3 regions of the Caballeronia sp. LZ016 genome follow, and region 2 is predicted to be linked to each of the others. Evidence: predicted binding sites of a transcription regulator. Region 2 holds the regulator's gene; each other region holds the start of a gene.
What was found. The regulator HrcA, encoded in region 2, represses chaperone genes, less so after heat shock. The targets are predictions, from matches to a motif close to TTAGCACTCNNNNNNNNNGAGTGCTAA.

Region 1: the regulator HrcA is predicted to act here: its motif matches at 4,669-4,695, upstream of groES (co-chaperone GroES).
Region 3: the regulator HrcA is predicted to act here: its motif matches at 6,209-6,235, upstream of rpoH (RNA polymerase sigma factor RpoH).

What each region holds. Positions count from the first base shown of each region.
Region 1 is NZ_JARTVY010000001.1:1,466,488-1,474,107, reverse strand. Features, by position in the region: gene P9220_RS07065 (rubredoxin) at 1-19, opposite strand, end outside; gene P9220_RS07060 (hydroxymethylpyrimidine/phosphomethylpyrimidine kinase) at 300-1,175, shown strand; gene P9220_RS07055 (DUF72 domain-containing protein) at 1,232-2,008, shown strand; gene P9220_RS07050 (hypothetical protein) at 2,032-2,466, shown strand; gene groL (chaperonin GroEL) at 2,577-4,217, opposite strand; gene groES (co-chaperone GroES) at 4,296-4,589, opposite strand; gene P9220_RS07035 (LysR family transcriptional regulator) at 5,259-6,218, opposite strand; gene P9220_RS07030 (mandelate racemase/muconate lactonizing enzyme family protein) at 6,338-7,504, shown strand.
Region 2 is NZ_JARTVY010000001.1:392,879-400,498, forward strand. Features, by position in the region: gene P9220_RS01845 (RNA-binding S4 domain-containing protein) at 1-300, opposite strand, end outside; gene hemH (ferrochelatase) at 326-1,393, opposite strand; gene hrcA (heat-inducible transcriptional repressor HrcA) at 1,523-2,539, opposite strand; gene P9220_RS01860 (NAD kinase) at 2,739-3,632, shown strand; gene recN (DNA repair protein RecN) at 3,667-5,319, shown strand; gene glnE (bifunctional [glutamate--ammonia ligase]-adenylyl-L-tyrosine phosphorylase/[glutamate--ammonia-ligase] adenylyltransferase) at 5,766-7,620, opposite strand, start outside.
Region 3 is NZ_JARTVY010000001.1:565,728-573,347, forward strand. Features, by position in the region: gene P9220_RS02630 (LysE/ArgO family amino acid transporter) at 1-167, opposite strand, end outside; gene maiA (maleylacetoacetate isomerase) at 164-808, opposite strand; gene P9220_RS02640 (fumarylacetoacetate hydrolase family protein) at 805-1,503, opposite strand; gene ybiB (DNA-binding protein YbiB) at 1,867-2,838, shown strand; gene leuA (2-isopropylmalate synthase) at 3,282-4,934, shown strand; gene P9220_RS02655 (nuclear transport factor 2 family protein) at 4,953-5,336, opposite strand; gene P9220_RS02660 (acyloxyacyl hydrolase) at 5,380-5,946, opposite strand; gene rpoH (RNA polymerase sigma factor RpoH) at 6,301-7,236, shown strand; gene nagE (N-acetylglucosamine-specific PTS transporter subunit IIBC) at 7,377-7,620, opposite strand, start outside.

The DNA of each region.
Region 1 (7,620 bases), 1.1 Mb from region 2:
TCCAGCTTCTGTATTCCATACTTATGCCGCGTCGATTGATCGATTGAAATTAGGACATGATGGTACCGTGTTGCCGGGTGGATGCCTAGCAAGGCGCCCGCCCGCCGCCGTTCACCCGAATAGCGGGACCGCCGCGCGCCGTCCGGCAGAAAATGCATCGCTCCGGGCGACAGGCGGGCGACAATAGGCCGCATAATCGAATCTCACGGGGTGGCGCGCACCATAACAACGCATTCCACGACCCGATCCGTCCCAATCATGCCAATCGTGCTAATCAATTCAACATGTCCGCTTTTGCCATGACCGGCGATTCACCACCGATCGTTCTGACTTTCGGCCTTTCGGACCCGACGGGCGGCTCCGGCATTCAGGCCGACATGCTGACGCTCGCGAGCATGGGCTGCCACGGCGCCACCGTTCTGACGGGCTATGCGGTGCGGGACTCCGCCACCTGCGATGAAGTGACCGGTCTCGATCCCGACACCGTCGCCACGCAGGCGCGCATGTTGCTCGAGGATATGCCGGTCGCCGCGTTCAAGATCGGCGCGGCGACGCGGGCGGAAGTCGTTTCGGCTATCGCGGAAGTGGTATCCGACTACGACGACGTCCCGCTGATCCTCGCGCCCGATTTCACGCTCGACGACGAACACGTGCTGTCCGCCGACGAGTTGCGCGAATCGCTCGCCGATCTGCTCGTGCCGCAAACGACCATGCTGATCGCCGATCACGCCACGCTCTTGCAGCTCGCCCAGCCCGACAGCGACGCGGAAGCGCCGACGCTCGATTCCGCCATCTCTCATATTCTGTCGCAAGGCTGCGAATATGTTCTGGCGATGGAAACGGGCACGCATCGGCACGTGAACACGCTCTATAGCGAGGAAGGCCAGGTGCGGCAGGACCTGTGGGATCGCGGGCTGAATCGCGTGATGGGGCTGACGGATACGTTGGGCGCAGCTGTCGCGGCGCTGCTGGCGAACGGCCAGGAGCCGGCAGAAGCCGCCCGCGAGGCGCAGGAATACGTGTTTCAGGCGGCGCGCGCGGCGTTTCGACCGGGGATGGGCGCGTATTTGCCGGACCGGTTCTTCTGGGCGCGCTCCAACGACGCGGAAGACGAAAGCGACACATCCGCGCTGCCCGACGAATCGGCCGGGCTGCCGGGAGAAGCGCGGCACTGAAAAGAAGCGGTGAATCGAGGTAGCCGGAGACCACATCAGGGAGGCTTCGCGAACGCATGCCGTATCGATTGCCCCATTTGCACAAGCCCGGGCCGCAAGGCGCGATTCGCATTGGCTGCGCGGGCTGGTCACTGACGAGCGCGGTCTCCGCGAGTTTCCCCGGCGAAGGCTCGCACCTCGAACGCTACGGGCGCGTGCTTACCTGCGTCGAAATCAATTCCAGCTTCTACAAGCCGCATCGTGAGCAAACGTACGAGAAGTGGGCGCAAAGCGTGCCGGAATCGTTTCGCTTCTCGGTGAAGCTGCCAAAGGCGATTACCCACGACGCTCGGCTCGTCGAAACGCAGGCCCTCATCGATGATTTCCTGCTCGCCGCCGGCCGGCTCGGCGACAAGCTCGGCTGCTGGCTCACGCAACTGCCGCCGAGCCTGCCGTTCGAGCACGATCTGGCCGACGCGTTCTTCGGCGCGCTGCGCGAGCGCACGAAATTGCCGGTGGCGTGCGAGGCGCGGCATCCGACGTGGTTCACCGCGGACGCGGCGGCGCTTCTGAAAGCGCATCACATCGCTTATGTCGACGCCGATCCGATTCCCGATGACTGCGAGATCAAGCATCGCGCGGACGCATCGCTCGTCTATGTTCGGCTGCACGGGTCGCCCGAGCTCTACAAGTCTTCCTACGACTACACGTACCTCGACCATCTCGCGCATACCCTGCATGCCCGCGCAAAGAAAAGCGCCGAAGTCTGGTGCATCTTCGACAACACCACGCTAGGCAACGCGCAGCCCAATGCGCTGCATCTGATGGAACGGTTGCGGATTCATCATCGCTGAACTCATCGACAGGAGCATGCCCGATGCACAAACCGGCACGACGGATCGCACGCCTCGTTGAGGCCACGATGTTCGCTTCGCTGCTTCATATCGCGTTGCCGGTTCAGGCGCAGACCGCCGCGCCGCCGCCTCCACCCGCGACTCCGGCAGGCGACGGCACTTTCCTGCTGACCATCTTCCTGAAGCACGATCAGTCGAAGCCGCTGCCGAAAATCAACGAACAGTTGAAGGAGCAAGGCTTCTTCAAGACGTTCCCGCCGCCGGGAATCGAAGTGGTGTCGTGGTACGTGATGATGGGCATCGGTCAGGTGGTCACGCTGCGCGTGCCCGCCGAGCGGCTGCGCGAAGTGAATCGCGCCATCGAAACGACTGCGTGGGGTGGATACACCACCGAGTTCTATCCGACCTACGACTACAAAGCGGCCGCGCAGAACTTGCGTGAGCAGATGAACAAGTAAGACCGCGTTCTCGATAGACGAAAAAAACCCGCATTGCTGCGGGTTTTCTTTTGGCATGACGCGAGCCTCTTTCGAAGCTCGCGTCGATGTAACCTGGCTTTGACGCCGAGTTACATATCCATGCCCATGCCGCCCATGCCGCCGGGCATGCCGCCAGGCATCGGAGCATCTTCCTTCGGCAGTTCGGCGACGGCTGCGTCGGTCGTCAGCAGCAGGCCTGCCACCGATGCCGCGTTTTGCAGCGCCGTGCGCGTTACCTTGGTCGGGTCGACGACACCGGCTTCCACCAGGTCACCGTACTCGCCGGTTGCCGCGTTGTAGCCGTAGTTGCCCGAACCCTGAGCAACAGCCGCCACCACGACAGATGCCTCTTCGCCGCCGTTCGTGACGATCTGGCGCAGCGGCTCTTCCATTGCACGCAGGACGATCTTGATACCTGCGTCCTGATCGGCGTTCGCGCCCTTCAGGCCGTCGATCGCACGGCGAGCACGGATCAGCGCGACACCGCCGCCCGCCACGATGCCTTCTTCCACGGCTGCACGCGTTGCGTGCAGTGCGTCTTCGACACGTGCCTTCTTTTCCTTCATTTCGACTTCGGTCGCAGCACCGACCTTGATCACCGCAACGCCGCCGGCCAGCTTGGCCACGCGCTCTTGCAGCTTTTCACGGTCGTAGTCCGAGGTCGCTTCTTCGATCTGCTTGCGCACTTGCTTCACGCGAGCTTCGATGTTCACTGCTTCGCCAGCGCCGTCGATGATCGTCGTGTTTTCCTTGCCCACTTCGATGCGCTTCGCCTGGCCCAGTTCAGCCAGCGTCGCCTTCTCGAGCGTCAGGCCGGTTTCTTCAGCGATGACCTGACCGCCGGTCAGGATCGCGATGTCTTCCAGCATGGCCTTGCGACGGTCGCCGAAGCCCGGAGCCTTGACGGCGACGGTCTTCAAAATGCCGCGGATGTTGTTGACGACCAGCGTAGCCAGCGCTTCGCCTTCGACGTCTTCAGCGATGATCAGCAGCGGACGGCCAGCCTTCGCGACTTGTTCCAGCACCGGCAGCAGATCGCGGATGTTGGAGACCTTCTTGTCGTGCAGCAGCACGAACGGGTTTTCCAGAACGGCGACTTGCTTGTCCGGGTTGTTGATGAAGTACGGCGACAGGTAGCCGCGGTCGAACTGCATGCCTTCGACGACGTCCAGCTCGTCTTGCAGCGACTTGCCGTCTTCGACGGTGATGACGCCTTCCTTGCCGACCTTGTCCATCGCTTCAGCGATGCGCTCGCCGATCGACGTGTCGCTGTTTGCAGAGATCGAGCCGACTTGCGCGATTTCCTTGTTCGTCGTGCAGGGCTTGCTGATCTTGCGCAGTTCTTCGATTGCCGCGGCAACCGCCTTGTCGATACCGCGCTTCAGGTCCATCGGGTTCATGCCCGATGCGACGTACTTCATGCCTTCGCGAACGATGGATTGCGCCAGGACCGTAGCGGTCGTGGTTCCGTCGCCGGCGTTGTCGCTGGTCTTGGAAGCCACTTCCTTGACCATCTGCGCGCCCATGTTCTGGAGCTTGTCCTTCAGCTCGATTTCCTTCGCGACCGAGACACCGTCCTTGGTGACCGTCGGGCCGCCGAACGAACGCTCAAGCACGACATTGCGGCCCTTCGGGCCCAGCGTGACCTTGACCGCGTTGGCCAGGATGTTCACGCCTTCGACCATCTTGGCGCGTGCGGAATCGCCAAAAGTAACTTCTTTAGCTGCCATATCCAGACTCCTTGATTCGGTTCAGTGTGCCGGCCTCGCCGCCCAGTCGGCGCGATGCCCGGCTAACAGGAAGGATGCTTACTTGTTGACCAGGACGGCCATGATGTCCTCTTCGCGCATGACGAGCAGTTCCTGCCCGTCGACCTTGACGGTCTGGCCGGCGTACTTGCCGAAAAGCACGCGGTCGCCCACCTTCACGTCGAGGGCGTTTTGCGTGCCCTTGTCATCGCGCTTGCCCGGGCCGACGGCCAGGACTTCGCCTTGATCCGGCTTCTCTGCCGCTGCTTCCGGGATCACGATGCCCGATGCGGTCTTGGTTTCCTGGTCCAGACGTTTGACGATGACGCGATCGTGCAAAGGACGAAGGTTCATACACACTCCTCTCTAGATTGAGACTGAAAACGCGGGAAAGCCCGTCTTTCGGGGCAGAACCCTTCGGACGGAAATCTTGTTAGCACTCTCGTGCAGTGAGTGCCAATTATATGGACCGCATTTGACAATTTCAAGGAGGCGAGGGACGGGAATCCCGGATGTCGAAGTTCACCCTACATTGAACGACGTTCGTCGAGCGTTGAACCGCTAAACCGCGAGCACCCGTTACTTACGGCGCAAGATCTTTCGCAAGATCAGCGGCTTAAGATGGTGGGACGCGACTCCCAGCCTAGGCCGTCACTGCGTCCGGACCCGCTGAAGAACCAAAATGAACCGACTCGCCCACGCGAAAAGTTGTTCCTTCAAAGTTAGGTGTTTACCCTTCCTCGAGCCGTCTCATCCGTTGACGTTTGCCATCAAAGATATGAAGGTAATTCCAACGCAGTCGGCCTCATTCGAGAATTGGGAGCGTCATGATGTGCGGATTCGATGGATCGAACGTCGCTACGCGACCCAACTCCGCCACTCGTTACTTTCTATCGCCGGCGTCTCGTAGCGGCGAACTTAGGTCATTCGGGCGTCGACTCTTCGCTGGTGTCAGGGCTGACCGAAAGCAACGTTTTAAGTAAGACGCTTGCGAGCGTTCCAGGCGACCTTGCTTCCAACTCATCAAGCGCGGCTCCGCTTCTTTCGCTCCCGCGGCTCCGCGCCGGTGTCCACCGGAGTGAACGGTGCCTGAAATCGACTCACGAGGAAATCAATGAAGGCGCGCGCGCGCGCTGTTTGATTCTTCTGCCTCGGGTAATAGACGAATAAGTCGGCCGACGGTAGAACGGAGTTAGGCAGCACAAGCTGGAGACGCCCGCTCTGCACATACTTGGCTAGGTCCCATTCAGAGCGTATCAATATCCCGTGTCCTTCAAGCGCCCATCGAAGTACGATGTCGCCGTCGTTACTCGACAAGGCCCCTTTAACCTTGATGGCCTCGGTGTGGTCATTCACGATATAGCGCCAGACGCCATACGCGTCGTCATTCTGGCGGTGGATGATGCAACGATGCTGGGCTAGGTCTTCGACGCGCTCGGGTGTGCCGTACTTCTCAAGGTATTTTGGCGAGGCACAAAGAAAGCGACGATTGCTCATAATTCTTCGCGCGCTCAAGCGAGTGTCTGGAAGTTCGCCGAATCGTATCGCCATATCGAACGCACCCTCAACAAGATCGACTGGACGGTCCGTAACCTCAAACTGAATTTCGACGCTGGGAAAGCGTTTTGCGAATTCCGAGACCAACGGCGCGATTGTTGTCCGGCCAAAGCCTAGCGTCGCATTGATGCGCAAAAGCCCTTGAGGATCGCCTTTCGTTCCTGAGATTGCTTCCTCCATCTCCCGGACCTGCCCAACTATCTGCGTTGCATAGCGAAGGTAAGTTTCGCCTTCAGGCGTGAGACTCACGCTCCGCGTAGTTCGATTTACCAGTCGTACACCGAGTCGCTGTTCAATGACGCCGAGCCTCTTCGTCGCAGCTGGCGGCGACAGATCGAGCGCTCGGGCGGCACCGGACATGCTCCTGAGTTTCGCCAGAAGAATAAAAAACTCGAAATCTGTCGCTGTCTGCGTTTCAGTATTCACTGGAATTGAAAAGTGATATGAACAGAAGTGCAGTCTAGCAGCCTTTTTCGCGGTTAAGCTACGTCCCATGATGCAGCCAATGAGTCGCAACAACCTCGTAAAACTCTGGAGACGAAGCCGTGAGAATCGTTGAAATTCGCGAAAAGACCGTTCCGATCAGTTCCCCGATCCGTAATGCCTATATTGACTTCAGCAAGATGACGCTGAGTCTGGTTGCCGTCATCACCGACGTGATTCGGGACGGCAAGCCGGTGGTCGGCTACGGCTTCAACTCCAACGGCCGGTACGGGCAGGGCAAGCTCATGCGTGAGCGGTTCATCCCTCGCATCCTCGAAGCCGATCCCGCCTCGCTGGTCAATGACGCTGGTGACAACCTCGATCCCCACAAGATCTGGGCGACAATGTTCACGAACGAAAAGCCCGGTGGTCACGGCGAGCGTTCGGTTGCCATTGGCACCATCGACATGGCAATCTGGGATGCAGTCGCAAAGATCGAAGGCAAGCCGCTCTTCCAGTTGCTGGCGGATCGCTACGGCAATGGCCAACCGGATCGCAAGATTTTCGTGTACGCGGCGGGCGGCTATTACTATCCGGGCCAGGACCACGAGAGGCTGAAAGACGAGATGCGCAGCTACATCGACCGCGGCTACACCGTGGTGAAGAAAAAGATTGGCGGCGCATCGCTCGATGAAGATCTTCGCCGCATCGACTCGATTCTCAGCGTGCTGCAAGACGGCCAGAAGCTTGCCGTCGATGCCAACGGTCGCTTTGATCTGGACACAGCAATCCAGTACGCGAAGGCGCTCTCGCAATACGACCTGTTCTGGTACGAGGAACCGGGCGATCCGCTCGACTTTGAGCTGCAAGCCACGCTGCGCAACTACTACGACAAGCCGATGGCGACGGGCGAAGACCTGTTCTCGATGCAGGACGCGCGTAACTTGATCCGCTATGGCGGCATGCGCCCCGACCGCGACTGGTTGCAATTCGACTGCGCGCTGAGCTACGGCCTGGTGGAGTATTTGCGCACATTGGACATGCTGCGTCAGCACGGCTGGTCGCCGAGCCGCTGCATCCCCCACGGCGGTCACCAGATGTCGCTGAACATCGCCGCTGGCCTCGGCTTGGGCGGAAATGAGTCGTATCCGGACCTGTTCCAACCGTACGGCGGCTTCCCCGACGGAGTCAAGGTCGAGAACGGATACATTACGATGCCGGACCTGCCGGGTATCGGCTTCGAGGGGAAGTCGGATCTCATCGCCGAGATGCGCAAACTCTCGGATTAAACACTCAGCGGTATCGAGGCATCGACGGTTTCGTCGATGCCTCGCCTATAAAAACACAAACACAGGCGACACGCGGCCGTGCTCACCACAGCGGACTACCCCGCTGCGGCTGTTCG
Region 2 (7,620 bases):
AAGCCGCTTCGCACGGCCCTCTTCCGTTTCGGCGTAAAGCGTCTGCGCGACCGGCGCGGGGCCGCGGACGTCGCACAGGCCGCGCACTTCGACCAGCCAGACGAGCCGTTCGATATCGATCTCGACGATATCGCCGACGCGCACGTCCTTCGACGGCTTCACGTTCGCCCCGCCGATCTTCACGCGGCCTTTCTCCACCGCATCGCTCGCGAGGGAACGCGTCTTGAAGAAGCGCGCCGCCCACAGCCACTTGTCGATGCGCAAACGCGCGCCGGGTTCCGTCGAAATCTTGTAGTTCATGGCGATTCTCTTGCGATGACCAGAATCAGGCGGCGACCGTCACCGGTTGCGCGGCCTGTACGGGCCATCCCTGCAGATGTTGTGCCGCGATCTCGCCGAGCGCCTTGATCCATGCCGGCGACGCGTTCAGGCAGGGAATGCGGTGGAACTGCTTGCCGCCCGCCTTCACGAATTCGTCGCGCACCTCCATGCCGATTTCCTCGATGGTCTCGAGACAATCCGCCGTGAAGCCGGGGCAAAACACGTCCACGCGTGCGACACCGGCCGCGCCCAGTTCCGCGAGCGTCGGCGCCGTGTACGGCTGCAGCCATTCGGCGCGGCCGAAGCGCGACTGGAACGTCACGCGGCATTCGACCGGCGTGAGGCCGAGGGCGGCTGCAAGCAGCGAACCGGTCAACTGGCACTGGTCGTGGTAAGGATCGCCGAGGTCCATCGTGCGCTTCGGCACGCCGTGGAAACTCAGCACGAGCTTGTCTCCGGCGGCGAAGTCCGGATGGCCGTGAACGCGCCAGTATTCGCGGACCTGATCGGCGAGCGCCGAGATATACGCGGGATGATCCGCGTAATGACGGATCGTCCGGATCTCCGGCTGATTCCGCACGCGCCTGAGCGCGTTGAAGGCGTCGTCGAAAGCGGTGGCGGTCGTCGACGACGAGTATTGCGGATACATCGGCACGAGAAGAATGCGGTCCGCGCCTTCGAGCTTCATCTGATTGAGCATGGCGCCGATGCCCGGGGTGCCGTAGCGCATGGCGTAATCGACGATCACGTGGTAGTCGTTCGCCGCAAAAAGCCGCCGCAAGCCTTCGACCTGCTTCTCCGTGTACACGCGCAACGGCGAGCCTTCGGGCAACCAGACCTGCGCATATTTCTTAGCCGACGCACGGCTGCGGAACGGCAGGATGGCGCCGCGCAGAATGATCTGCCAGATGAACGACGGGATTTCGACGACGCGCGGGTCGGACAGAAACTGCGCGAGGTATTTGCGCACCGCTCGCGGCGTGGGCGCGTCCGGCGTGCCGAGATTGATCAGCAGCACTGCGACGCGATGTGAAGCGCTGGGCTGCGAAGGCAACTCGAGGTCGAAACGCATAGGGCAAGGCGGCCGGAAGGCATCGAAAGGTGAAGGTCATTATAGCGGCGCGTTCCGCCACGCATCATCGGCCGAACGGCCTAGTGGCGGCGCAACCGGCAGCGCGGCACGATTCGCCCAGGAGCCGCGTTACTGCTGGCTGAGCGACATGGACAGCAGCCGCGCGGTGATATCGACGATGGGAATCACGCGGTTATACGCCATGCGCGTCGGGCCGATCACGCCGAGTGTGCCGACGATCTTGCCGTTCACTTCGTACGGCGCGGTCACGACGCTCATCTCCTCGATCGGCACGAGATTCGATTCCCCGCCGATGAAAATCTGCACGCCCTGTGCGTGGCTCGACACATCCAGCAATTGCAGGAGGCTCGTCTTTTGATCGAACAAGTCGAAGAGTTTGCGCAGGCGCGCCATGTCGGAGGACAGGTCCGCCACTTCCAGCAAATTGCGCTCGCCCGAAATCAGCACCGTCTCGCCGGGATCGGCTTCCGCCGTGCTCGCGACGACGGCCGCCTGCATCAGCGCGGTCATGTCGCCGCGCAACTGGTCGATTTCCTCGCGCAGCCGGCGGCGCACTTCGTCGAAGGACAGGCCCGCAAAATGCGCGTTGATGTAATTGGAGGCTTCGGTGAGTTGCGAGGGCGAGTAGTCGCGCTGCGTGGCCATCATGCGATTCTGCACGTCGCCCTCGGGCGTCACGATGATGAGCAGGATGCGCTTGTCCGACAGCCGCATGAACTCGATCTGCTTGAACATGTGACTGCGGCGCGGGGTAAGAATGACGCCCGCGAACGACGACAGGCTCGACAGCACGCTCGCCGCCGCGGCGACGATCTTCTGCGGCTCCTGCCCTTGCAGGCGCGTCTTGACCGCGGTGGTCATCGCTTCGTCCTGCGGCGCTTCGACGGTCAGCATGGTATCGACGAAGAGCCGGTAGCCGCGCGGCGTCGGAATGCGGCCCGCCGACGTATGCGGACTCGCGACGAGGCCCAGGTCTTCCAGGTCCGACATCACGTTGCGGATGGTCGCGGGACTGAGTTCGAGACCGGAATGCCGTGATAACGTGCGCGAACCGACCGGCTGACCTTCGGCGATGTAGCGCTCGATCAACGTTTTGAGGAGGGTTTGTGCACGTGGGTCTAGCATGGGCAAAGTTTAGCGCAACGTGTCGGGGCGCGACGACCGCGCCGCCGCTTGCATGTCACGAGCGCGAAGCGCGCGTGGACCGTTCAATGTCTGCTCCATTCTAGCGAGAAACGAACCACGCGCCGACGTTGCGACATGCCGTCCGTCGCGGCGCGCGGCCCCGGTTCTTTTCGCCTTCCACCTATGGTGTAATGCCGGCATGGAAATTGGCCAATTCAAGACCGTCGCCCTCGTCGGGCGAACCAATACACCCGGTATCGAGGCGCCGCTGAGAACGCTCGCGGAGCACATTGCGAACCAGGGTTTCGAAGTCGTGTTCGAAGAAGGCACGGCGAAGGACGTGGGCGTGACCGAATACCCGGCGCTGTCCATCGCGGCGATCGGCGCGCGCGCGGACGTCGCGGTCGTGCTCGGCGGCGACGGCACCATGCTCGGCGTCGGCCGGCAGCTTGCGCCGTACAAGACGCCGCTCATCGGCGTGAATCACGGGCGTCTCGGCTTCATCACCGATATCCCGCTCGCCGAGATGCGCGAGCGCGTGCCGCAAATGCTGGCCGGCCAGTTCGAACGCGAGGAGCGCACGCTGCTCGAAGCGCGCATCGTGCGTAACGACAAGCCGATCTACCATGCCCTCGCCTTCAACGATGTCGTCGTGAACCGCAGCGGCTTCTCCGGCATGGCCGAGCTGCGCGTCTCCGTCGACGGCCACTTCATGTACAACCAGCGTTCGGACGGGCTGATCGTCGCCACGCCGACGGGCTCGACGGCTTACGCGTTGTCGTCCGCGGGGCCGATCCTGCATCCGCAACTGCAAGGCTTCGTGCTGGTGCCGATCGCGCCGCATTCGCTGTCGAACCGCCCGATCGTATTGCCCGACGATTCGAAGGTCACGATCCAGATCATCGGCGGGCGGGACGTGAACGTGAATTTCGACATGCAGTCGTTCACCGCCGTCGAACTGAACGACGCCATCGAAGTGCGACGCTCGCGCCATACCGTGCCGGTGCTGCATCCGGTCGGCTACAGCACGTACGCCACGCTGCGCAAGAAACTGCACTGGAACGAGCATCCCTCGCAGGACTCGTCCGTCTGACGCAATCTCGCTGAACCCTCATCCCGAAGCGTCCATGCTCCGTCATCTCTCCATTCGAGACTTCGTTATCGTTGCCGCGCTCGACATCGAATTCGATTCGGGCTTCACGGTTTTTTCGGGTGAAACCGGCGCGGGCAAGTCGATCCTGATCGACGCCCTCGCGCTCACGCTCGGCGCGCGCGCCGACGCGAGCGTCGTGCGAACCGGCGAAGCGCGCGCGGACATCACCGCCGAGTTCGGCACGCACGCGCAGGTCGCTCGCTGGCTGGAAGAGCATGCGCTCTCGCAGGACGGCGATACGGTCATGCTGCGTCGCGTGATCGATTCCGGCGGCCGCTCGCGCGCGTTCATCAACGGCACGCCGGCCACGCTCGCCCAGTTGCGCGAAGTCGGCGAGATGCTGGTCGATATCCACGGACAACACGCGCATCAGTTATTGATGCGGCCCGATGCCCAGCGCGAACTCTTCGACACGCACGCCGGCCTCACCGATGCCGCGAATGCGGTGAGCCGCGCGTGGCGCGCATATCGCGAGGCGCAGCAGGCAGTCGACGCCGCGCAAACCCGCGACCGCGAGCTGCAACTGGAGCGCGAACGTCTCGCGTGGCAGTTGAGCGAATTCGACAAGCTCGCGCCGCAGCCCGGCGAGTGGGAGGAAGTGAGCGCGGAGCATCATCGGCTGTCGCATTCGGCGAGTCTGATCGACGGCGTGCAGAACGCGCTCGGCGCGCTCTCCGAATCCGACGAAGCGATGATCTCGCAACTCGGCGCGATCACGTCGAAACTGCGCAGCCTCGCGGATATCGACCCCGCGCTGAACGACGTGCTGGCGTCGCTCGAACCCGCCGAGATTCAATTGCAGGAAGCGGCTTATTCGCTGTCGCACTACGCGCAGCGTCTGGAACTCGACCCGGACCGGCTCGCGCAAGTCGAAAGGCGCATGGATCAACTGCATTCGACGGCGCGCAAATTCCGTCTGCAGCCGGAGACGCTGCCGGAAGAACACGAGACGCGCCGCCGCCAATTGGCGGAACTCGACGCCGCCGCCGATCTCGACGCCCTCAACGCCGCCGCCGAGAAAGCGAAGGAAGCCTATCTGGCCGAAGCGAAAGTGCTGTCGAAGGCACGCGCGAAAGCGGCCAAGGCGCTGTCGAAGGCGGTGACGGAAGGCATGCAGGAATTGTCGATGGCGGGCGGCAGCTTCGACGTCGCGCTCGTGCCGCTCGCGGAAGGCGGCGCGAACGGGCTGGAGCAGATCGAGTTCCGCGTGGCCGGTCACGCGGGTGTCGCGCTGCGGCCGCTCGCGAAGGTCGCGTCGGGCGGTGAGCTCGCGCGGATCAGCCTGGCGCTCGCGGTGATTGCGAGCACCGCCAGCCCGACGCCGACGCTGATTTTCGACGAAGTGGACACGGGCATCGGCGGGGGCGTCGCGGAAGTGGTCGGGCGGCTGCTGCACCAGCTTGGGCGCGATCGTCAGGTGCTGTGCGTCACGCACCTGCCGCAAGTGGCCGCGCGCGGCGATCAACATTTTCAGGTGGCGAAGTCGTCCGACGATGCAGGCGGCACTGTCAGCACGGTCACGCCGCTCGACAAGGCGAGGCGCATCGAGGAAGTCGCGCGGATGCTCGGCGGCATCGAGATCACCGCGACGACGCGCAAGCATGCGAAGGAGATGCTGGCGGCGTGAGCGTGATTCGTCGGCGCTGTCGTGGCGGCGACGGTCCCGCAGAAGAACTGGTTTCCCTGCAAAGGCCAGCGCGATGCTGATGACGGCTCAGCCCGGCGATCCGAATGTTCAGGCCGCCGCATCCCGGCGATGTTCCGCCGAAGGCCGGTATGACCGTGATCGATTGCTGCCCGGCCTCGCGTGGCGCGCGTGATCGAACGCCGACGCGGCAATGTACTCGTAGATGGCGCTCCGAATCCGGGGCTGTGTCGGCACTGAGAACGCCGGCCACGCCGACCTCTGGCTCAAGATCTCCGGCTCGAGCAACAAGCGAACGGCGCGTCCGATGTTAAGCGGGCGCAAGCTCGAGGCATCAAGGAAACGTTATTGCTCGACGGCCGCCCCAGTGCAATGCAACAGATCACGCACGACCGCACCGCACGCAGACCACCGGCGTCCGGCGCCCCTCAAGCCGCTGCGCCGAACACCCGCCGCCACAACCCCGTCACCGCCTCGCGCTCCTTCCGGACGCTGTCCGGATCGACGCGCGCCTTCTCCATCCCGTCGAGCCGCAGCGTGTGTTGCAGCTTCCGATACCGCCGATAAGCCGCGCCGATCTCCTCCGCCTCATCGCCGGAAATCAGCCCGCTCTGCGCGGCGATCTTCAGCAGCGTGATGTTCCCCGCGTTGCGCACGAACTCGCGATGCGTCCGCGCATGCAGCAGCACCCAGTACTGCACGATGAACTCGATATCGACCATCCCGCCGCGATCGTGCTTCAGGTCGAACAGCTCCGTGCGGTTCGGGTGCCCGTCGGCGACACGCTCGCGCATCGCGACGATCTCGCGTGAAAGCGCCGCCGCATCGCGCTCGGTGACGAGCACGTCCGCGCGAATCGCTTCGAACTGCGCGCCGATGTCGGCATCGCCCGCGCTGAACCGCGCGCGCGACAACGCCTGATGCTCCCAGACCCATGCGGTATTCGCGGCATCGCCTTCGCGCATCTGATAGCGGCGGAACGCATCGAGACTCGTCACGAGAAAGCCCGACTCGCCGTTCGGCCGCAACCGCAAATCCACGTCGAACAGGGTGCCCGCGCCCGTCGCCGCCGTGAGCCACGTGATGAGACGGCGCGCGAACATCGCGTAGATGTCGGCGGCCGCGTCGTCGGGGTCGTCGTAGAGAAAAATGATGTCCAGGTCCGACGCGTAGCCGAGTTCCTTGCCGCCCAGCTTCCCGTACGCAATGACCGAAAAGCGCGGCGTCTCGCGATGCCGCTTCGGGAACTGCTTCCACACGGTCTGCACGGTCGCCTCGAGCACCGCATCGGCGAGCTCGGAAAGCCGGTCGCTCACGTGCTCGACACTCAGCCGCCCGGCCAGATCGATCAGCAGAATGCGGAACACTTCGGCTTGATGCGCGTGCCGCAGCAAGTCCATCTGATGCTCCGCATCTTCGGCGGCGGTCAGCCGCGCAAGCAGCGAGCGCTTGAATTCCGGCCAGTCGAAAGGACTCGCGATGGCTTCGTCATCGAGCAATTCGTCCAGCAATTGCGGATGTCGGATCAGATAACCGGCCGCCCAGCGCGAGCCGGACAGCACCGACAGCACGCGGTCGAGCGCCGCCGGATATTCCGTCAGCAAGGCGAGATAGGCGCCGCGTTTGGCCGTGGCTTCGAGCAGATCAAACAGGCGCGCGATGGTGTCGCCGCGGCGCGGGGCATCGATCGACTGCACCGCTTCCAGCGCGCGCTGCGCGACGATATCGAAACGCTCGCGGCTTCGCTCGGGCAAGCCCGCGTAGCGCGACGAATTCCAGACGCCGGTCAGCCGCGCGAGCACCGGCGACGGGTCTGCGAAGCCCAGCTCGGTCAGGCGCGAAGCCAGCTCCTCCTGCGCGGAATCGTCGGCGAGGGCGCTGCTCCATATCCACGATGCGGCGGAATCGTCGGCGACGCCGCAGCCTTTCTCGCCGCCCACCTTGTCGGCGAAGATCGCATCGAACTGCTGTTCGACGAACTTGCGATGCGCGTCCAGTTTCGCCATCAACGACGCGTAGTCCGCGAAGCCGAGCGACGCCGCGAGCAGCGCGCGCTCGTCGTCGGCGACGGGCATCGCGTGCGTCTGCGCGTCGTTGCGATACTGCAGCCGATGCTCGACCGTCCGCAGAAAGAGATATGCCTCGGTGAGCGCATCGCGAACGGCGGTCGAAACGAGCCCGTGCGCCTCCGCGCGCTCCAGCACGGCAAGCGTCGGACGGATGCGAAAATCCGCCGCCTGGCCGCCGCGAATCAATTGGAACACCTGCGCGCTGAATTCGATT
Region 3 (7,620 bases), 170 kb from region 2:
ACATCGATGGTTGCGCAGATCACCACGACGATGCCGACGTGCCGCCGCTTCAACCCTTGCCGCAACACGAAGGCGTTCTGCGCGCCGATCGCCATGATGAGGCTCGCGCCAAGCCCGGCGCCCGCCAGATAGCTCGGGAGCGCCCCTGCCGCCACCGCAGGCGTCATTCGGCGTCGGGCTGCTGCGCGGGGGCAGCGCGTTCGAACGCGTCGATCTGATTCGCGTTGCCGGCGATGCGCTCGATCGTCGGATACGGCGCAAGGTCGATGCCGAAGCGGCGCGCGTTGAAGACCTGCGGCACGATGCACAAATCCGCGATGGTCGGCGTGTCGCCGAACGTCAGCTTGCCCACGCGCTTGTCTCCGGCAAGCCGCTTCTCGAGCGATGCGAAGCCTGTCTCCACCCAGTGCCGATACCACGCGTCCTTGGTTTCGTCGGGTACTTTGACCTGATGCTTCAGATACTTGAGCACGCGCAGATTGTCGAGCGGATGAATCTCGCACGCCACCTGCATCGCGACCGAGCGGACGAATGCGCGGTCCGACGGACTACGCGGCAAGAGCGGCGGCTCCGGATGCGTTTCGTCGAGATACTCGATGATTGCGAGGGATTGCGTCAGCACGTCGTCGCCGTCGACGAGCGTCGGCACGATGCCGTCCGGATTCAGCGCGCGATATGCCGGCTTGAGTTGCTGGCCGCCGTCGCGCAGCAGGTGGACGGCTTCGTAGTCGTATCCGAGTCCCTTCAGGTTCAGCGCGATACGCACGCGATATGCCGCCGAGCTGCGAAAGTAGCTGTAGAGCTTCATACGACGCGCACGGAAAATTCGCCGATGCCGTCCACGCCGCCCTTCAGCAGATCGCCCTTGACGACTGCGCCGACGCCTTCGGGCGTGCCGGTGAAAATGAGATCGCCGGGGAAGAGTTCGAAGAGGGTCGACAAATAGGCCACCGTCTCGCCCACGGACCAGATCAGTTGCGAGATGTCCGAGCGCTGCTTTTCTTCACCATTCACGGTCAGCCAGATCGCGCTCTTTTCCAGATGCCCGACCTTCGATACGGGATGGATCGGCCCAAGCGGCGCGGAGCGGTCGAAACCCTTCGCGGTATCCCACGGCCGGCCGAGCTTCTTCGCTTCGGCTTGCAGGTCGCGGCGCGTCATGTCGAGGCCGAGCGCGTAGCCGTAGACGTAGTCGAGCGCGGTGGCGGCGGGGATGTCTTTCCCCTGCTTGCCGATGGCCGCGACCAGTTCCATCTCGAAGTGCACGTTCTTCGTCTGCGACGGATACGGGAATTCGCCCGTGCCGCCCGGCGCGACGTAAAGCACGGCATCGGCGGGCTTGCTGAAGAAGAACGGCGGCTCGCGGTCCGGGTCGTGGCCCATTTCGCGGGCATGCGCTTCGTAGTTACGGCCGACGCAGTAGATGCGGCGCACGGGAAACTGATCGTCCGATCCGACAACCGGCACCGCCACTGCGGGCGCCGGGGGAAACACGTAGCTCATCCTGTTCTCCTGTCGAGAAGGGAGCGGCAAGTCGCGTTCCGCTCCGGTCTCGTGCAATCTGGTTGCTGTTATTCGAATGCCAGCCCGCGAAAACGCAGCCCGCGTGAAGAGCGAGTGTAACGCGCGCTGGAGAATCGTGGCGAGCCTTGCCTGGCGCGAGTCCGAGAGCTTTCGACGGCCCTTCGGGAATCCTTCGGAATGGCGCGCAACCCGTTTCGGCACGCCGGTTTCGCGCCGCCGATCCCGTCGCCGAGGCTTGCCAGCGACGCCCAAATGCGATACCAGTGTCCTTTCCGGACTTTCAACCTAGCGACGGCGACGCTCACGACCCCGGAACTGAACGCCCGTTTGCGCACGCTTCCGATGAACGACACACAAGCCTCTCCTTTCGCCTGCGCACGCTACATCAAGGAAATCGGCCGCGGGCCGAACGGCGCCCGCGCGCTGTCCCACGACGACACCTACTCGCTCTACGAAGCCATGCTCGATGGCCGCGTCTCCGATCTCGAACTCGGCGCGGTGCTGCTTGCCTATCGCGTCAAGGGCGAGACCGCCGCCGAGCTCGCCGCGATGCTCGCGGCCGCGCATCGGTCGTTCGAGCCGCTGCATGTGCAGGAGGGCCGCGATCACGCACGCCCGGTATCGATCCCGAGCTACAACGGCGCGCGCAAGCAGCCGAATCTGACGCCGCTGCTCGCGCTCCTGCTCGCGCGCGAGGGCGTGCCGGTGCTGGTGCACGGCATCGTCGACGACCCGGGGCGCGTAACGAGCGCCGCGATCTTCGCCGAGCTGGGCATCCCGCACGCCGCATCGCCGGATGAAATCGAGGATAGCCTCGCGTCGCGCCGCCTCGCCTTCGCGCCGGTCACTTCGCTTGCGCCGAAGCTCGCGCGGCTGCTCGCGCTCAGGCGAATCATGGGCGTGCGCAATTCGACGCATACGCTCGTCAAGATTCTGCAGCCGTTCGCGGAGCCGGGCTTGCGCCTCGTGAACTACACGCATCCGGAATATCGGGACAGCCTGACCGACCTCTTCACCGATCACCCCGATGCCGCGCAAGGCGGCGCGCTGCTCGCACGCGGCACGGAAGGCGAAGCGGTCGCGGATACGCGCCGGCAAGTGCAGGTCGACTGGTTCCACGACGGCCACGTGGAGACGCTGCTCTCGCCCGAGCGGTCCCAGGCCGATGCGCCCGCCGTCGAGCTGCCCGAATCGCTCGACGCGGCGACCACTGCGCGCTGGATCGAGGACGTGATGCGGGGCGATGTGCCGGTGCCGCCGGCGGTCTTGCGTCAGGTCGAAGTCATCGCGGATGTCGTGCGCAGGCCGGCCTAGCGCCTCGGCAAAATGCAGGACCCGTTTGACACATTCTTCTACGCTGGTTTAAAGTGAGCCAATGAGCTTCACCCAGCCTTCCTCCCTCCGAATTATTTCGGGCCGCCTAGCGCGGCCCCTATCGCTACGTCTAGCGTAAGTCGCGAGACGTAGCGCCGTGCGTCGCCAGGCGCGCGGTCCTGCCAGCAGTTCCCGCAGTTCCTTTCCTCACCACCTGTAGTCGTCAGCTTTTCGTTCGCATATCCCGCGACACGAGAACGCGAGGGTCAAATGCACGCTGCTTCGCGCACGTTCACGTTGGTCGCAGGCGTCACCGTCGCCGGTGCGCAATGGGACCGTGCGCGCGGCGTCGTAAGCCGTGCATCGCGCCGCAGCCGGCCAGCCGCCGGGCACGGTTCCTCTCGCAGGCGCTACGCAGACTGTTCCAAGAGAGACCGACGACCATGATGCCGAACCCCGCCGAGAAATACCGCCCGTTCCCGCAAGTCCGTCTGAATGGCCGACGCTGGCCGAATCGCACGATCGAGAAAGCGCCGGTCTGGATGAGCACCGACCTGCGCGACGGCAATCAGTCGCTGATCGAGCCGATGAGCATCGCTGCGAAGCTCGAGTTCTTCGACATGCTGGTGGCGACGGGTTTCAAGGAGATCGAGGTGGGGTTCCCGTCGGCGTCGCAAACGGACTTCGATTTCGTCCGCAAATTGATCGACGAAAAGCGCATTCCCGACGACGTGACCATCGAAGTGCTCGTGCAGTCGCGTCGCGAACTGATCGAGCGCACGTTCGAGGCGGTCGAAGGCGCGAGCAGGGTCATCGTTCATCTGTATAACGCCATCGCGCCGTCGTTCCGGCGCATCGTGTTCAATCAGTCGAAAGAGGAAGTGAAGGCGCTGGCCGTCGAAGGCACGCGCATCATCAAGGAATGCGCGGCGGCGCGGCCCGGCACGCACTGGGTCTATCAATACTCGCCCGAGACTTTCAGCATGACGGAGCTTTCGTTCGCGCGCGAAGTCTGCGATGCCGTCGCGCAAATGTGGCGCCCGACGCGCGATCACAAGATGATCGTGAATCTGCCGGCGACGGTCGAATCCGCGACGCCCAACGTCTTCGCCGATCAGGTCGAATGGATGGACCGCAACATGGGCTATCGCGACTGCATCGTTCTGTCCGTGCATCCGCATAACGACCGCGGCACGGCGGTCGCGGCGGCGGAACTGGCGATCCTCGCGGGCGCGGATCGCGTCGAAGGCTGTCTCTTCGGCAACGGCGAACGGACGGGCAATGTCGATCTCGTCACGCTCGCGCTCAATCTGTACACGCAGGGCATCGATCCGGGCCTCGATTTCTCCGACATCGACGCGGTGCGGCGCGTCGTCGAGCGATGCAACCAGTTGCCGGTGCATCCGCGCCATCCGTATGCCGGCGATCTCGTCTTCACGGCGTTTTCCGGCTCCCATCAGGATGCGATCCGCAAGGGTTTCGCGCAGCGCGTGCCGGGCAGCGTGTGGGAGGTGCCGTATCTGCCCATCGATCCCGCCGATCTCGGGCGCAGCTACGACGCGGTGATTCGCGTCAACAGCCAGTCCGGCAAGGGCGGCGCAACGTATCTGCTCGAACGCGGCCTGGGCTTCACGCCGCCGCGCCGCGTGCAGATTGAGTTCAGTCATGCCGTGCAGGCCGTCGCCGACCAGTCGGGCGAGGAAATCAGCGGCGACGCGATCTGCGCGCTCTTCAAGCGCGAATACTTCGATGCGGGCGGTGCGGTATCGCGGACGGATGCGTCGACGGTATCGGTCTGCGGGGAACGCGTCGCGATGCCGCCCGCGTCCGGTGCGGCGAGCGAAGAGCATTACGCGCAGGCCGTCGCGTCGGCACTGGGCGTCGGGGCGAGCGTGAACTGGTTTGAATCGACAACCACGGCGAGCGGCGATACGGCCGTGTTCGTCGGCTGCCGCCTCGCCGATGAACCGACGCGCTTCGGCGTCGCGGTGCACGGGAATCCGGCGCTCGCAGTCGTCGATGCCGTCATCAGCGCGGTGAACCGGTCGAGGCGCATCGTGAAGGATGCGCGGCACGACGAGCCGGTGGCAGCGTGAGTGGTGCGGCGCGCGCGGCTATTCCAGCGCCACGCGCGTCGCCTGAAGCGCCAGCATCAGCCATTGACCGTCCGTCTGGACGTGGATGGATGTATAGGCGACCGGATAAAGCAGCGCGCCGTTTTTCGATTCCATTTCGATCAGCGCCCGGCCCGACACGATGCAACTGTCGCGGCCGGCCGCGACCACATCCTGGGACTGGATCTCGATCTGGCGATAACGGCGGCGGCCGGCCGTGATCGCGTCGATGAACTGACGCTTCGTCTCGCGCTTGCCGTTCGTGTGGACATAGCTGGCGTTCTCGGCCAGCAGCGCCTCCAGCGCCGCGCTGTCGCCTTCGACCATCGCGCGGAACCGGTCGCGCTCGAGGCCGCGGATGACCTCAAAGGTTTTTGCGGGCATCTGTCGATTCCCCTCGCCAAGGAACCGATGCGCCGGCGCCTCGTCAGAAGTTGTATTGCAGATATAGCTGGCTGAAATTTATACCAGGATTCGGCTCTTTGATACCGGCGTTCGAGACATGCTGGAAGCGGAAGCCCGCCTGATAGTTCTGCTTCGCGCCGAAGATCGCGCCGACGCCGACCATATCGGCGAACTGGAACGCCGACGACACCGTGAAGTACGGCGTGATGCGCGTGTGCGAGAGCACTCTCACGCCGACGCCCGCCTCGATGAACGGCCGAAAGGTGCCGGAGCTTTTTACGAAGCGCAGGACGGGCGTCACGCCGAATTCCCAGATGTTCGGATTGGTTGCGTAGTCGACGGTCGAATGCCAGTACGCAACGTGCCCTTCACCGAGCAGGGTGAAGTGAAAGCCGCCGATTTCCCACCACGTCAGGCCCGGGTCCCAGACCACGCCGACATCGACCTTGTTGATATCGCGGTCTGTAATGCCGCCGCCGACCTGCAAGCCGAACCGGTCCGCATGCGCCGCAGCCGAAACCAGGCCGAGTGAAAGCGCAATCGCGCCGTGAGACAGCAAACTGCGCCAGAAACCTTTGCTTTTCTGCATGAGCGCCCCATATGAGGGTTGAGGTTCACGTCCGCTTGACGGGATCGGCAGATTGTATGTGGATTGACAAAAATTTGCACAAACCCGGTTTGTCGATCCATTTATTTGAACGATTGCTTTCAGAGACGAATAAATGCGGTAATTAGTAAGTGATCGCCGATTGAATCGGTAATTTCGACGATTTCCCCTTCCTTGCGCCCACTATCAAAGTCACAAACTCGATAGCTTTGGGGAACTCTCACACTGCTCGCCCTTCTAACACTTAGCACTCGCTGAAACGGAGTGCTAATATCGTGTCTGACTTGCCGCCGCCGTCCTGGCAGCGCGCAAATCGTTGAAAAGGAGCTTATGAGCGTGACCAATGCGATGACCCTTCCGAATGTTGTGGGCTCGGCGCCTGCCAAGGCATCTTCGGCAGGCGCGCTGACGTACGCACAGTCGTCCATGTTGACCGGACAGATCGGCAACATCGATTCCTACATACAGGCAGTGAACCGCATTCCGATGCTTTCGCCGGCGGAGGAACGTCAGTACGCAACCGAATTTCGCGAGCACGGCAATCTGAACGCCGCGCGGCAGCTCGTGCTTTCGCACTTGCGCCTCGTGGTGTCTATCGCCCGGAACTATCTGGGCTACGGCTTGCCGCATGCTGATCTGATTCAGGAAGGCAATATCGGTCTGATGAAGGCCGTGAAGCGCTTCGACCCTGAGCAAAACGTGCGCCTCGTGTCGTACGCCATGCACTGGATCAAGGCCGAAATCCACGAGTACATCCTGCGCAACTGGCGCATGGTGAAAGTCGCGACCACCAAGGCGCAGCGCAAGCTGTTCTTCAACTTGCGCAGTCACAAGACCGGACATGGGGCGTTCACCCCGGACGAGATCGAAGGTCTCGCGAGCGAGCTGAACGTGAAGCGCGAGGAAGTCGCGGAGATGGAAACGCGTCTGTCGGGCGGGGATATCGCGCTCGAAGGCCAGGTGGATGACGGCGAGGAAGCGTTCGCGCCTATCGCTTATCTCGCGGACTCGCATAACGAACCGACGAACGTCATCGCCGCGCGCCAGTTCGACAAGCTGCAAAGCGATGGCCTGTCGACCGCGCTGGAGTCGCTGGACGATCGTAGCCGCCGCATCATCAAGGCGCGCTGGCTGGATGTTCAGGACGACGGATCGGGCGGCAAGACGCTGCATGAGCTGGCCGATGAATTCGGCGTGTCGGCGGAGCGCATTCGGCAGATCGAAGCCAGCGCGATGAAGAAGATGCGCTCGGCGCTGCACGACTACGCATAACGCCGCCTTCAGGCTGTAGCGCAAAGCGCGAAGCCCGCTGTCGAAAGACAGCGGGCTTTTTCTTTTTGGCACCGGTTTGCCGGTTAAAAAAACGGCGCTCTGGAAGGGAGCGCCGTTTCTCGAACCAACCGCTTACCGCGTCACGCCGGCATCGGTGCGGCCCCGCCGCCGTTACCGGACAGACGCGTGTTCATCTGCGCGGCATACCGCTGCGCCGCTGTGCCGACGACGATATGGAACGTATCCGCCGACACCCACGCGACATCGAGTTGCGACAGGCGCTGACGATCCACCGCCGACGGATCGCGCACGACGACACGCAGGCGCGTCTGCGCGACGGCATCGAGCGAGACGACATTCGTCGCACCGCCGAACACCGCAATC